2 linked regions of the Neorhizobium galegae bv. orientalis str. HAMBI 540 genome follow. The protein of the gene in region 1 interacts with the protein of each later gene in a pairwise test. Links are inferred from orthologs where the notes say so. Each region holds a gene or a part of one and is shown in the gene's direction. Other genes may lie near its edges.

Region 1 (8,208 bases):
TGATGCTGTTTTCCGAATGCGTGCGGGCGACCGAGGGCACGGATGCGGTCTGGATCTGCGGTCTCGCCGAGGGCTGGGCGGCACCTTTTTACGCACTCGGCGCCAAAGGCTTCACGTCCGGCCTCGTCAATATCGATCCGACCCGGTCGCTGGCGATCTGGAATGCGCTCGAAGCGGGCGATTATGCCAGGACGCGGGCGCTGGTCGCCAAGATTGCAGGCTTCGAAATGTTGCGCACCAAGTTCAACAACGGCGCCAATGTCACGGTCGTCAAGGAGGCTTTGGCCTTGCGAGGCGAAAACCTCGGGCCGGTGCGTCTGCCGGGCCTGCCGGCACTCGATGCCGCCGACCGCGATCGCCTCGAACAAATCTTAAAGGGCTGGGAACCTGTCGCCGCCTGAGCGTCGAAGGAGAGGCCTCGCGAATACCGGCGTTCCTGGCGCCGTTCACTGATCCCGCGACGACGGATCACCCGCCGTCCCGTCCTTCGTTCATCCGGATAGACCCCATGAAAATCACGGCGCTTGAAACAGTCCAACTTCCCAGCCTGAACAATATCATCTGGCTTCGCATCCATACGGACGAAGGGATCATCGGCCTCGGCGAGACCTTTCGCGGGGCGGATGCCGTCGCGACCTACCTGCATGCGGAAGTCGCGCCGGCGCTGATCGGTAAGAACCCGCTGGAGATCGACCGGATTTCCAAGCAGCTGACCGAAACCTACGTGGGCTTCCGTTCCTCGGGCGTCGAAATCCGCGCGGCATCCGCCGTCGATATCGCGCTCTGGGACATCCTCGGCAAGGTCACGAACCAGCCGATCCATCAGCTTCTCGGTGGCCTCTCGCGGCCGTCGATCCGCACCTACAACACCTGCGCCGGCTATTCCTACAACAGCCGCGGCTCGCGCCGCTACATCGGCGACGCCGACAAGCCCCAAGGCCCCTATGATGATCAGGTCGCCTTCACCAATGATGCGGGCGCACTTGCCGAAAGCCTGCTGTCCGAAGGCATCACCGCCATGAAGATCTGGCCGCTCGATCCGTTCGCGGTCGCCAGCGGCGGCAATTTCATTCATCGGGATGACCTCGAAAAAGGGCTTGAGCCGTTCCGCAAGATCCGCGATGCGGTCGGCACCAAGATGGAAGTGATGGTCGAGTTGCATTCGATGTGGGATTTGCCGTCGGCGCTGGCGATCGCCCGCGAGATCAAGGAATTCCGCCCCTTCTGGATGGAGGACCCGATCAAGATGCAGGACACCGAGGCGCTGGTGATCTATGCGGAGCGTTCGGGCCTGCCGGTCTGCGCCAGCGAGACGCTCGCAACCCGCGCCCAGTTCGTCGAACTCCTGCGCAAGAATGCCGTCGACTACGTCATGCTCGACATTTCCTGGTGCGGTGGTTTGAGCGAGGCGAAGAAGATCGCCACCATGGCGGAAGCCTTTCAGCGGCCGATCGCGCCGCATGACTGCACCGGCCCGGTCGTCTTCACCGCCTCTATCCACCTGGCGCTCAACGCGCCGAACGCAGTCTTCCAGGAGTCGGTACGCGCCTATTACTCGACCTGGTACCGCGATCTCGTCACCGTCATGCCGCGTATCGAAAACGGCCAGATCTATCCGTTCGAAGGAGCGGGCCTCGGGCTGGAACTCAGCGATTACGTTCTCGACAATCCCGATGTCATCCGCCGCACCACCAAGGTCGGCGACCTGTGATGCGTTTCGAACCGGTTAGTCGCCTCAGTCTCGGGCTTGGCGAAGGCCCGGTCTGGGACGAAAGACGCAATCTCGTCTTTCTCTGCGACATCCCGACCGGCCGGCTGCTGGCGATCCGGCTCGGCGACGGCCAGGTCGATGAGTGGGTTCTCGGTACCAATGTCTGTTCGCTCGGGCTTTGTGAAAGCGGCCGGCTGGTCGTGTCGCTGGCGCGTGAGATTATTCTCTTCGACCCGGAGACCGGGGAGCGTGAGACGCTCGCACATCTCGACGGCGAGCTTGAAACCAATCGGCTCAATGATGGCAAAGTTGGACCTGACGGTGCCTTCTGGGTCGGCACGACCGACCAGCGGCCGGAGCGGCAGCCAATCTGTTCGCTCTACCGCATCGGCGCGGACGGTAAGTTTGCTGTCAAGAAGAGTGGGCTGCTGATCTCGAACGGGCTCGCCTGGTCGCCCGACGGCGCGAGCATGTATCATTCGGATTCGGGCGGTCAGTGGATCGAGCGGCATGATTTCGATGCCGCGACGGGCGAGATCGGCGAAGGTGTTCGGATCGCCACGCCCGGCGAAGCGGATGGGCGGCCGGATGGCGGCGCGACTGATGCCGACGGCTTCTACTGGAGCGCCGGCGTTTCTGCCGGATGTCTCAATCGTTATTCGCCTGAAGGAGTGGTGGCCGGCAAATATCCGCTGCCGGTTCCGACGCCGACCATGCCGTGTTTCTGCGGTCCTGATCTCAAGACGCTGCTCGTCACCTCGCACCGCTATCTTTCGCAGGAGAGGCTGGAGGCATATCCTTTGAGCGGCGCGGTGCTGGTCGCATCCTCGCCGGTCGCCGGGGTGCCGGTGGCACGCATGAAAGGATTTTGACGTGGAATTTCGACAAGGCAAACAAAATCGATGACTGACGCATCCATTTACACGCTCAAGGCTGACCGTTGCGAACTGGTTGTCGATGCCGGCCATGGCGCCAGCCTCACCTCCTTCCGGTGGCGAAAGCCTGATGGTGAGTGGTTCGAGATCCTGCATGCCTGCCCGCCGGCGCAGGTCGCATTGACCGGCGGCTCTTTCATCATGGCGCCGTTTGCCAATCGGCTGGATGCCGGCCGCTTCCTGAACGCCGACGGACCGGTTGAGGTCCCCCTCAACCGGCCGGAACAGAACATGGCGCTGCACGGATTTTCCCGCGACAGGGCCTGGCAGGTTATCGAGGCCACAGAAAACACGCTGACCCTGGCCGACGATTTTACCCATGAGGCGATCCCGTTCGCCTATCGGCTGGTGCAGCATATCTCGATCGGCCCGGATGGCGCCGAACTGTCGTTGACACTGACCAATACCGCGAACCGTACGCTTCCCTATGGGATGGGTTTTCATCCCTGGTTCCGCAAGGACGAGGAAACCTGGCTGAACTTCGACGCTGAGATCGGTTTCGGCCGTGATCAACGAGGTTTGCCGACCGAGGCCGTTCCAGCCAATAGGGGACTCGATTTCGCCCGCGGTCTCGATACGTCGAAGATGCCGTGGTTCGATGGACATTTTTCGGAATGGGCACCGCGCCAGGCCATCGTCGAGTGGCGACGGGCCGGGGTCAGCATGACGTTTTCGGCGACCGGAGCCCTGACCAACCTGCATGTCTACGTGCCCGACGATCGGCCCATTCTCTGCGTCGAGCCCGTCAGCCACGTGCCCGACGTCCACAATCGACGGGAACTGGCGCGATACGGCGACCTTGAATGGTTGGCACCTGGAGAAACTATCGCGGGGTCCATGGTTCTTCGATTCTCCTGAGCGCAAGAGGACAGAACCATCATTTCTGTTTTTGCCGCGGATCTTGTGAGCTAGACCGTTCGGCGGATAAAAATGCACCGCACAAAATATTTGTCGGATGCGCTCTTCCAGAACTCGCACATTGCATAAATCGCCCTACATAACAGTGGCTTTTATGTGTTCCAGGCCAAGTCAAACGAGGTGGTGACTGGCGATCCGGAGGGAAATTCTGTCATGTCTTTGAAGAAAAAGCTTTTGGGCATAGCTTTTGCGTTTGGCGTCTCGGCCACCATGGCGAATGCCCAGGTCGTCGTCTCGTCCAAGATCGATACCGAAGGCGGCGTGCTGGGCAATATCATCCTTGCCATGCTGAAGGCGAACAACATCCAGGCCACCGATCGTATCCAGCTCGGAGCGACGCCGGTCGTGCGCAAGGCGATCACCGCCGGCGAGATCGACATCTATCCGGAATATACCGGCAATGGCGCCTTCTTCTTCGAAAAGGGCGACGATCCGGCCTGGAAGAACCCGCAAAAGGCCTATGAAGCGGTCAAGAAGCTCGACTACGACGCCAACAAGATCGTCTGGTTGACGCCGTCTTCGGCCAATAACACCTGGGCAATCGCGGTGCGCAAGGATGTCGCGGATGCCAACAAGCTCAAGACGCTGACCGATTTTGGTAAATATGTCGCCGGCGGCGGCAAGATCGTGCTGGCGGCATCGTCCGAGTTCGTCAATTCGGCCGCAGCCCTGCCGGCCTTCCAGACCACCTACAGCTTTAAGCTGAAACCCGACCAGCTGATCACGCTCTCGGGCGGTGATACGGCTGCGACCATCGGTGCGGCCGCCAACCAGACCAACAATGCCAATGCCGCCATGGTCTACGGCACCGACGGCGGCATCGCGCCTTCCGGGCTCGTTGTTCTCGAAGACGACAAGGGCGTTCAGCCGGTCTATCAGCCGACCCCGATCATCCGCGAGGCAGTGCTCAAAAAGAACCCGACCATCGAGGCGGTGCTGAAGCCGGTTTTCGCCAAGCTCGATCTCGTCACGCTGCAGGACCTCAATGGTCGCGTGCAGGTGGGTGGCGAACCGGCCAAGGCGGTTGCCGAGGATTTTCTCAAGAAGAATGGCTTCCTGAAGTAATTCCTTTTCGGCGCGGTTTCGTGTCAACATGGGCCGGGCGCTCCAGCGTCCGGCTTTTTCATCAGTCGTAAGGCAGGGGGCGGTTTGAGAGTTCGGTTCGACAAGCTCGGCATCGTCATAGCCCTTCTTGCCGCCTATGGCGTGCTGTGGTCGTCCTTCGCGACGCTCAAGCCCAACCGCATCGTGCAGGGACAGGCGGAGGCGATGCTTCAGTCGCTGCCGGCCTGGGCGGGCTGGGGCCTGGTCGGCGTGCTCGTTGTCGCGATCGCCGCAGCCCTCTTTCGCACTTCCCCCTGGATAAAGCTGCTTGCCGCCGTTGCGGCGCTTGCGGCGCTGACGCTTTCGATCGGATACGCGGCGACATTCCTGACGCCGGCCGGCAATGCCTATGCCCGCGTCTCACCCGCCTCGGGCTTTTGGATCCTGCTGTTCGCCTTTGCGCTTCTGGCTGCCGATGCGATCACGCGGCTCGATCCGCCGCCGGGGATGCGGGTCCTGTTTCTAGTCCTGGCAGCGGCGGCGATTGGCGCTCTGCTGATGTCGGGAAGCTGGAACGGGCTGTCGATCATGAAGGAATATTCCGGCCGCGCCGATGTCTTCTGGGTCGAAGCGGGCAAGCATGTGGAACTGGCGCTGGGATCGCTGTTTGCTGCTGTCCTGGTCGGGCTGCCGCTCGGTATTCTCTGTCATCGGGTGGCACCGCTTCGGGATGGCGTGCTCAACACGCTGAACCTCGTCCAGACCATCCCGTCGATCGCGCTTTTCGGCCTGTTGATCGCGCCGCTTGGCTGGGTCGCCGCCAATGTGCCGGGGGCTGCGGCGATCGGCATCCGCGGCATCGGGGTGGCGCCTGCCTTTGTCGCGCTGTTTCTCTATTCGCTGCTGCCTGTCGTCGCCAATACCGTCGTCGGGCTTGCGGGCGTGCCGCGCGCGGCAAACGACGCTGCCCGCGGCATCGGCATGACCGGCCGGCAGCGGCTGTTCAAGATCGAGTTTCCGCTGGCGCTGCCGGTGATCCTGACCGCGATCCGCATCGTGCTCGTCCAGAATATCGGCATGGCGACGATTGCTGCCTTGATCGGGGGCGGTGGTTTCGGCGTCTTCGTCTTCCAGGGTATCGGCCAGACGGCGATGGACCTTGTCCTGCTTGGCGCCGTGCCGACTGTGGCGCTCGCCTTTGCTTCGGCCGTCGTCCTCGACGCGCTGATCGAGATGAACTCCCGCGTCCCCAACGGAGCCAGATCCGCATGATCGAGATCGATGCCATCACCAAGCGCTATGACGGTATCGCCGTCGTCGACAATGTCTCTATGGTGATCGAGCCCCGCACCGTCACGGTTGTCGTCGGCACGTCCGGCTCCGGCAAGACGACGCTGATCCGGATGATCAACCGGCTGGTGGAGGCAACCGAAGGGGCCATCCGGCTTGACGGTGAGGACAACCGGTCCATCCCGGGCTACGAGTTGCGGCGCCGGATCGGCTACGCCATCCAGGGCCATGGGCTTTTCCCGCACCGGACAGTGGCGCAGAACATTGCGACGGTGCCTGGCCTGCTCGGTTGGACGAAGGCCCGCACCGACGCCAAGGTCGAAGAATTGCTGACGCTCTTCCAACTCGAGCCGAGGACGTTCGGGCCGCGTTATCCGCACGAACTCTCAGGCGGCCAGCAGCAGCGTGTCGGGGTGGCGCGGGCGCTTGCGGCCGAACCGAACGTGCTGTTGATGGACGAGCCCTTCGGGGCGCTCGATCCGATCATCCGGGCCAAGGCGCAGGAAGATCTGCTGGCGATCCAGAAACATTTCGCCACGACGATTGTCCTGGTGACCCATGACATGAATGAGGCTTTCCTCCTCGCCGACAAGATTGCCGTGATGGACAAGGGCAGGGTGGTGCAATACGGGCCGCCGGCCGAACTCGTCCGTGCACCGGCAACGCCCTTCGTCGAGACGCTGATCGGCGATGCGGAACGGCCGTTCCGGCTGCTTTCGATTGCAAAGGCTGGCGCAGCGGCAGAGCCGGGCGAGGCCGAGGGCGAACCGATCCGCGAGGATAGGAGCCAGCAGGAGGCGCTTGCCGATCTCATCTGGAGCGGTCGGGATGCGCTTCCGGTCATCTCCAGGAGCGGCGCTCCGATGGGGCGGGTGACGCTTGACGCGATCCTCAAGCGCGCCGCGAGGCCACGATGAGGGCTTGGGTGCCGACCATCCTGCGCAGCCTTCTGCTTCTCGTGTTGATCGCCTTCCTGGTCTCGCCGGAAAGTTTCGAGCCGCTGCTGAAGCCGCTCGTGCAGCCGAACGCGCCGGCGATCTACAATCAGGGCAGCCTACTTAGCCTGACGCTCCTGCATCTGCGGACCGTCTTCATCGCGACGCTGGCTGCGACGATCATCGCCGTGTTTCTGGCGATCCTCGTCACCAGGCCGTTCGGGGCGGAATTCCTGGCGCTTTCCCGAAGCCTCGTCAATATCGGCCAGACGTTTCCGCCGGTTGCTGTTCTGGCGCTTGCCGTCCCGGCTGTCGGTTTCGGCGAGAAGCCGACGCTGATTGCGCTGTTTCTCTACGGGCTTCTGCCGATCTTCGAAAACACGCTGACGGCGCTCACCAACCTGCCACGATCGGTGATGGAGGCGGCGCGTGGTTCCGGCATGACACCTTTCCAGCGGCTCATTCAGGTCGAGTTGCCGCTGTCCTTGCCGGTGATCGTCGCCGGCATCCGGCTGTCGGTGGTGATCAGTCTTGCCACAGCGACGATCGGTTCGACGGTCGCGGCAAAGACGCTCGGCGAGGTGATCATTGCAGGGCTGCAGTCCAACAACCTCGCCTTCGTGCTGCAGGGCGGGCTGATCGTCGGCGCGCTGGCCGTGTTGATCTATGATGGGCTCTCGGCGATTGAAGCCATGATCGCCCGCCGGACAGGTGCGGCCTAGCCGTGGCTGGAATCGGTCGGTACGACCGGTTCGACATCCTGTTTCAGGTTGCCGCGATGGAAGATGAACAGCCCGGCGATGACGATGATGCCGGCGCCGGTCAGCGTCTGGACATCCGGGAAATCGCCGAAGAAAATCCATCCGAGCACGATCGCCCAGAGCAGCAGCGTATATTGCAACGGTGCCAGCACCGAGGCCGGCGCCAGTTTCAGCGAGCGGGTGATCAGCAGATGCGCGCCGCAAGAGACGATGCCGAGCAGGAGCAGGGCCAGCAGTTCCCCGGTATTGAACGGGCTCCAGTTGCCGACGGTCAGGAATGCGCCGGCCACGAGGCATGCAAGCGTCTGCCAGGTGACGAGGGTCGCATCCGGGGTTGACCGGAGCGTGCGGTTCAGTACCAGCGCCAGTGCGAAGGAAAGACTGCCGATCAGGCCGAAGATCGACGGCAATGACAGCATTTCGGAAGAGGGACGCAGCGCGATCACCACCCCGATGAAGCCGATCAAGACGGCGAGCCAGCGCCGCCATCCGATGCGCTCGCCGAGCAGGAAATGCGACAGGGCCGCGACGTAGATGGGGCCGGCCATGTAGAAGGTCATGACGTCGGCGAGCGGCAGGTAGGCAACAGCGGCGTAGAAAAGACCGGTATCGGC
Region 2 (5,777 bases), 1.3 Mb from region 1 along the record:
TGACCGAGATATTTTCGGTGGCCGGCGCCACCGGGAAAGCGATGACGCCAAAAAGGCCGGCCCAGACGACGAGGCGGGAAAGTTTCAAGCGGCGGACCTCAGCTGGCCCGTCGCATGCGGCCCTGCTGCCTGCCGTTTTCCGCAAACAGTTCGGCGAGCTGCTCGGTCATCGCCCCGGCAAGCTCGTCCGCATCGACGATCGTCACGGCCTTGCGATAGTAGCGCGTCACGTCGTGGCCGATACCGATCGCCAGCAGCTCCACCGGCGAGCGCGTCTCGATCTGTTCGATCACCGCGCGCAGATGCCGTTCGAGATAATTGCCCGGATTGACCGACAGCGTCGAATCGTCGACCGGCGCGCCATCCGAGATCATCATCAGGATCTTGCGCTGCTCGCGGCGGGCGATCAGGCGGTTATGCGCCCACATCAGCGCCTCGCCGTCGATGTTTTCCTTGAGCAGGCCTTCGCGCATCATCAGGCCGAGATTGCGGCGCGAACGGCGCCATGGCGCATCCGCCGACTTATAGACGATATGGCGCAGGTCGTTGAGGCGGCCGGGCGTCGGCGGCTTGCCGCTTGCCAGCCACTTTTCGCGCGCCTGCCCGCCCTTCCAGGCCTTGGTGGTGAAGCCGAGAATCTCGACCTTGACGCCGCAGCGCTCCAGCGTGCGGGCAAGGATGTCGGCGCAGGTGGCGGCAACCGTAATCGGCCGGCCGCGCATCGAGCCGGAATTGTCGATGACCAGGGTGACGACCGTATCGCGGAACTGCGTATCGCGCTCCTTCTTGAAGGAGAGCGGCTGCATCGGATCGATGATCAGGCGCACCAGACGGGCCGGATCGAGATACCCCTCTTCGAGATCGAAGTCCCAGGAGCGGTTCTGCTGCGCCATCAGGCGGCGCTGCAGGCGGTTGGCAAGCCGGCCGACGGCGCCCTGAAGATGGGCAAGCTGCTTGTCGAGGAACGCCCGCAGCCGGTCGAGTTCCGCTTCGTCGCAAAGCTCTTCGGCCGTGATTTCCTCGTCGAATTCCTGGGTGAAGATCTTGTAGTCGACCTTCTCGTTGAAATCGTCGAACGGGCTGTTGGGCCGCCGGGTCTCTCCGGGCGTCTCGGAATGTTCGTCGCTGTCGTCCGACATGTCGTCGTCGGACATTTCCGCGCCGTCCATCTCGCCGTCGTCCATTTCCTCGTCGGAAGCGTCGCTCTGCTCGGCAGGCGCAGCGTCGGAACCCGCTTCTTCCTCGACCTCGTCGTTCTCGGTCTCGTTGCTGCGCGGCTGGTCTTCCTGGTCCGGGTTCTCCATCTCCTCCGGATCGGTATCGTCGTCGGCAAACTCCTCCGCCATCTGCATGGAGGTCAGCATGTGCCGCACCAGCTTGGCGAACGCCTGCTGGTCCTCGATCACATTTCCGAGATTGTCGAGATCGCCGGCCGCCTTGTCCTCGATGAACGGGCGCCAGAGATCGAGCACCTTGCCGGCACTCGCCGGCGGCTTGATGCCGGTGAGCTTCTCGCGCACCAGCATGGCGACCGCTTCGCCGATCGGCGCATCTTCCTGCCGTTCGACGCCAGAGAAATTCGCCTTCGAATATTTTTCGGCATGCATCGAACTGAGGTTCGATGCCATGCCGGCCATGCGCAATGCGCCGATCGACTCGACGCGCGCCTGCTCGACGGCATCAAAGACGACGCGTGCATCGGCGCCCTGCGGCGACATGCTGGCATGCACGTTGGTATCGTGGCAGGCGATCCGCAGCGCCATGGAATCGCCGAGCCCGCGGGTCACCGCGAGCTCGTGTGCCGTCGGTCGCTTGGAGATTTCCGGCAGGCGGATGCGCTCGCCGGCAAGGCCCGGACGCTCGTTGGCGAACGTGACCTCGACTTCGTTATTGCCGGCAATCGAGCGCACGCAGCCGCTAATTGCCCGCCGCAACGGTTCGGTATCGACCGGACCGCCGGATTTGGCTTTCGAATTGTCTCCGCGACCTGCCATGATCTCGTCTCCGCTTAGGCTCCGAGAACGATGTTGGCGGCACTTTCCTTCAGCTCGACGCCGAAGGCGCGCTGGTACTGTTCGGCGACCAGCGTGCGTTCCAGTTCGTCGCACTTGTTGAGGAAGGTGATGCGGAAGGCGAACGCGATGTCACCGAAAATCTCGGCGTTTTCCGCCCAGGTGATGACGGTACGCGGGCTCATGACGGTCGAGAGATCGCCGTTGATGAAGGCCGAACGGGTAAGATCCGCGACGCGCACCATCTTCGACACGGTCTCGCGGCCCTCGGCCGTGCGACCGAAGGACTTGACCTTGGCGGCGACGATGTCGACTTCCTTCTGGTGCGGCAGATAGTTCAGCGTCGTCACGATCGACCAGCGGTCCATCTGTGCCTGGTTGATCTGCTGCGTGCCGTGATAAAGGCCGGTCGTGTCCCCGAGGCCTACCGTATTGGCGGTCGCGAAGATGCGGAATGCCGGGTGAGGACGGATGACACGGCTCTGGTCGAGCAGGGTCAGGCGACCGGAGGATTCCAGAACGCGCTGGATGACGAACATGACGTCCGGGCGGCCGGCATCGTATTCGTCGAAGACGAGCGCGACATTGTGCTGGTAGGCCCAGGGCAGGATGCCGTCCTTGAATTCGGTGACCTGCTTGCCATCCTTCAGCACGATCGCGTCCTTGCCGACGAGATCGATACGGCTGACATGGCTGTCGAGGTTGATACGCACGCACGGCCAGTTGAGGCGAGCTGCGACCTGCTCGATATGGGTGGACTTGCCGGTGCCGTGGAAGCCGGACACCATGACGCGTCGGTTATGTGCAAAGCCGGCGAGAATAGCGAGCGTCGTATCGCGGTCGAACAAGTAGTCCGGGTCGAGATCCGGTACGTAGGGGTCGCCGCTGCTATATGCCGGAACCCTGATATCGCTGTCGATGCCGAAGACTTCCCTGACCGAAACGGTGGTATCGGGAAGGTTGGAAATATCTAGATCAATCTTACTCATCGTCTCTCCAAGGCGCGAGCCGCCGCCCGGCCGTCATCCTTACTGCCATAATTTTTACGGCTTAGCAGAAACCCGCCTGCTTCAACAACTGATATGCTTGAATGACGGCACGAAAACGTTCTTCCGAACCGCGGTCGCCGCCATTCGCATCCGGATGATGTTTCTTGACCAGTTCCTTGTAGCGGGTCTTGATCTCCGCCGCGGACGCATTGGCCGCCAACTCCATCGTATCGAAGGCTTTGGCTTCCAATGTCTTCAGCTTGCGCCCCTGCGTCTGGAAACGGGGGCCGGCCGCCCGCGCACTGGACACGAAGCCGAACGGATCCCTGAAGCGCTGCTGGGCGCCGGTAGCGCCGGCAGCCCCTGAACGCGCCGTCGAGTGAAGCGGGGCATCCTTGGCGGCCTTGTTGACGCCGACGGTCCAGGTCGGACGATGGCCGGTGATCGCCTCTTTCTGGTAACGGGCGATCTCGCTGTCCGAGAGGCCGGAGAAATAGTTATAGCCCTTGTTGTATTCCCTGACGTGTTCGAAACAGAACAGAAAGAACTGGCCTTCCGCGTTGCGGCCAACGGGTGCGCGATGGACGCCGGGCTTGTCGCACCCGTCCCATTGGCAAGTGGGCGCTTCAGGCACAGCTTCCTGCTGCCTGTTCTTGCGCGTCCGGATGCGGTCGAAATATTTGGAATCTAGTTTCATAAGGCCCTCATTATGGGGCGACGAAGAGGGCGCGGCAAGAATTGACAAAGTCCTTTCTTACTGGTTTGTGAGATGCCCTTTTGCGTCGCAACGGAGACCGCGATGTCCGTCAAATCCCGAATCGAAATCACGCTTACCGACAATCTTGAGCCGGAACGGCTGATCGTCATCGATGAAAGCCATCAGCACGCCGGCCATCAGCCCGACATCACCGGAACCGGCGAAACCCATATGCGGGTTCGCATCGTTTCGAAAAAATTTTCCGGAATGAGCCGGCTCGACCGACATCGGACGGTGAATGCCCTACTGAAGCCGGAACTCGACGCCGGGCTCCACGCGCTCGCGGTGGAAGCCTCGGCACCCGGGGAACCGACCCGCTGGTAGCAGGACTTAGATAGGGATGACCTAGCGAGAGGCCAAGGTACGGGCTCACTCCTTGTGGGGTATCGCTTTGGCCGACCCGCACTGCTTCCCGGTAGTTGACGGAGCAGCGGTCGCTTGACGCCCGGAAGCTGACATTGCTCCTTCTGAAACAAAAGGATATTTGACATCAGCATTAGGGAATGCGGCACTGCGCTAACAGGCGACATTTTCTGCAACAGTCGCAACAAGGGCTAGCTTCCAATGAAAGCCTTCCTGCAAACGGCCAGATTATTGCTCAGCGATTTGGCCTCAAGCCTGCTCTTTCTCGTCCTGTTCTCCCTGACCCATAATGCCGTTCTTTCGGCTTGCCTCGGAATGTTGCTTGGACTTATTCAGATCGCGGTGCAGTTTGCCCGGCGAAAGCCGATCGACGTCATGGAATGGGTCAGTCTTTTCCTCGTGATCGCGTCGGGCACCGCAACGGTGTTGACGGACGACCCGCGCTTTGTCCTGTTCAAGCCAAGCGCGATTTACGCGATCATTGGCATTGTGATGCTGAGGCCCGGCTGGATGAACCGCTACTTGCCTCCGATTGCAAGGGCTGTCGCGTCCGACATCGCGACTTATGTTGGTTTTGCGTGGGCAGGTCTCATGTTTATCTCCGCCATGTTGAATGCCTATCTAGCAATGAGCAAGGACGTGGCAACCTGGGCGCTGACCATGACGATCTTCGGAATTGCCAGCAAAGCGGTTCTATCCATAGCCGGATTTGCTGCAATACGCCTCACGGCGCGGCGGCGGATTCGCGCCATGCCGGTCGTTGAGCGCGAAGACCTGCTGATTTCGACAGGTTGGCAAGCCAAATCATCAACGTTGCCGAAGTCTGCCTAGGGCGGAAAGCCGGCAATTTCAGCGCTTGAAAGCCTTTCGCAAAACGAAAGACTATTCCGCCGGCAGCGCCGCATCTCCCACCGGGCGGATGCGCAGCCGCGTGATGCGGTTCTTCTCGCGCTTCATCACCGTGAAGCGCTTGCCATAGAACGTAAACGCCTGCCGCTCCTCCGGGATCAGCTTCGATTCGTGGATAACGAGGCCCGCGATCGTCGTCGCCTCCTCATCCGGCAGGCTCCAGTCCAGCGCGCGGTTCAGATCGCGGATCGGCACTGAACCATCGACGACGATCGAACCGTCGGCTTCCTGGCGAACGCCCTGGATCTCGATATCGTGCTCGTCGGCGATATCGCCGACGATCTCCTCAAGAATGTCTTCGAGCGTGACGATGCCCTGCACCTCGCCATATTCGTCGACGACGACCGCGAAATGCCCCTTGCGCCGCAGGAAGGCGCTGAGCTGGTCCTTGAGGCTGGTGCTGTCCGGCACGAACCAGGGTTTTTGGGCGATCTTGACGATGTCGAGATTTTCCGGCTCGACATTCGGCTCGGCGAGTGCCCGCAGCAGGTCCTTGGCGTGGACGACGCCGATGATGTTCTCGGTCGAATTGCGCCAGAGCGGCATGCGCGTATAGGGGCTTTCGAGGACGGTGCGTACCGCCACTTCCGGCGGATCGTCGGCGTTGACCGCCCGCATGACGGTGCGGTGCCGCATCACGTCGGAGACTTCGAGCTCCTCGAGCTCGAAGAGGCCATTCAGCCGGTCACGGTCCTGCTTTTCGAAATTTCCGTCGCGATGAACGATATCGAGAGCGGCGTGCAGATC

What was found. Proteins that work in one complex are often made in the same cells at the same time.
Region 2: the proteins of RG540_RS11750 (region 1) and RG540_RS17890 interact in binary tests that used the Escherichia coli proteins (3 or more experiments, as listed by UniProt). The link is inferred for Neorhizobium galegae bv. orientalis str. HAMBI 540 from one-to-one orthologs.

Annotation. Positions count from the first base shown.
Region 1 is NZ_HG938353.1:2,366,917-2,375,124, reverse strand. Bases 4,008-6,796 are described here. They hold RG540_RS11750 (ABC transporter permease), read left to right. Parts: upstream 4,008-4,713; coding sequence 4,714-5,880; downstream 5,881-6,796. Other genes in these bases: RG540_RS11745 (ABC transporter ATP-binding protein), read left to right, coding at 5,877-6,796; osmF (glycine betaine ABC transporter substrate-binding protein OsmF), read left to right, coding at 4,008-4,629. Outside these bases: RG540_RS11775 (dihydrodipicolinate synthase family protein), read left to right, coding at 1-401; RG540_RS11770 (mandelate racemase/muconate lactonizing enzyme family protein), read left to right, coding at 509-1,711; RG540_RS11765 (SMP-30/gluconolactonase/LRE family protein), read left to right, coding at 1,711-2,583; RG540_RS31120 (aldose epimerase family protein), read left to right, coding at 2,614-3,504; more of osmF, read left to right, coding at 3,718-4,007; more of RG540_RS11745, read left to right, coding at 6,797-6,815; RG540_RS11740 (ABC transporter permease), read left to right, coding at 6,812-7,555; RG540_RS11735 (DMT family transporter), read right to left, coding at 7,552-8,208.
Region 2 is NZ_HG938353.1:3,669,539-3,675,315, forward strand. What follows is about bases 2,691-5,441. They hold RG540_RS17890 (BolA family protein), read left to right. Parts: upstream 2,691-3,800; coding sequence 3,801-4,082; downstream 4,083-5,441. Other genes in these bases: cobS (cobaltochelatase subunit CobS), read right to left, coding at 2,691-3,001; RG540_RS17885 (J domain-containing protein), read right to left, coding at 3,063-3,698; RG540_RS17895 (inner membrane-spanning protein YciB), read left to right, coding at 4,323-4,952. Also shown: RG540_RS17870 (esterase-like activity of phytase family protein), read right to left, coding at 1-88; cobaltochelatase subunit CobT, read right to left, coding at 99-1,994; more of cobS, read right to left, coding at 2,009-2,690. UniProt on the Escherichia coli protein: Transcriptional regulator that plays an important role in general stress response. Has many effects on cell morphology, cell growth and cell division. Acts by regulating the transcription of many genes, including dacA (PBP-5), dacC (PBP-6), ampC and mreB.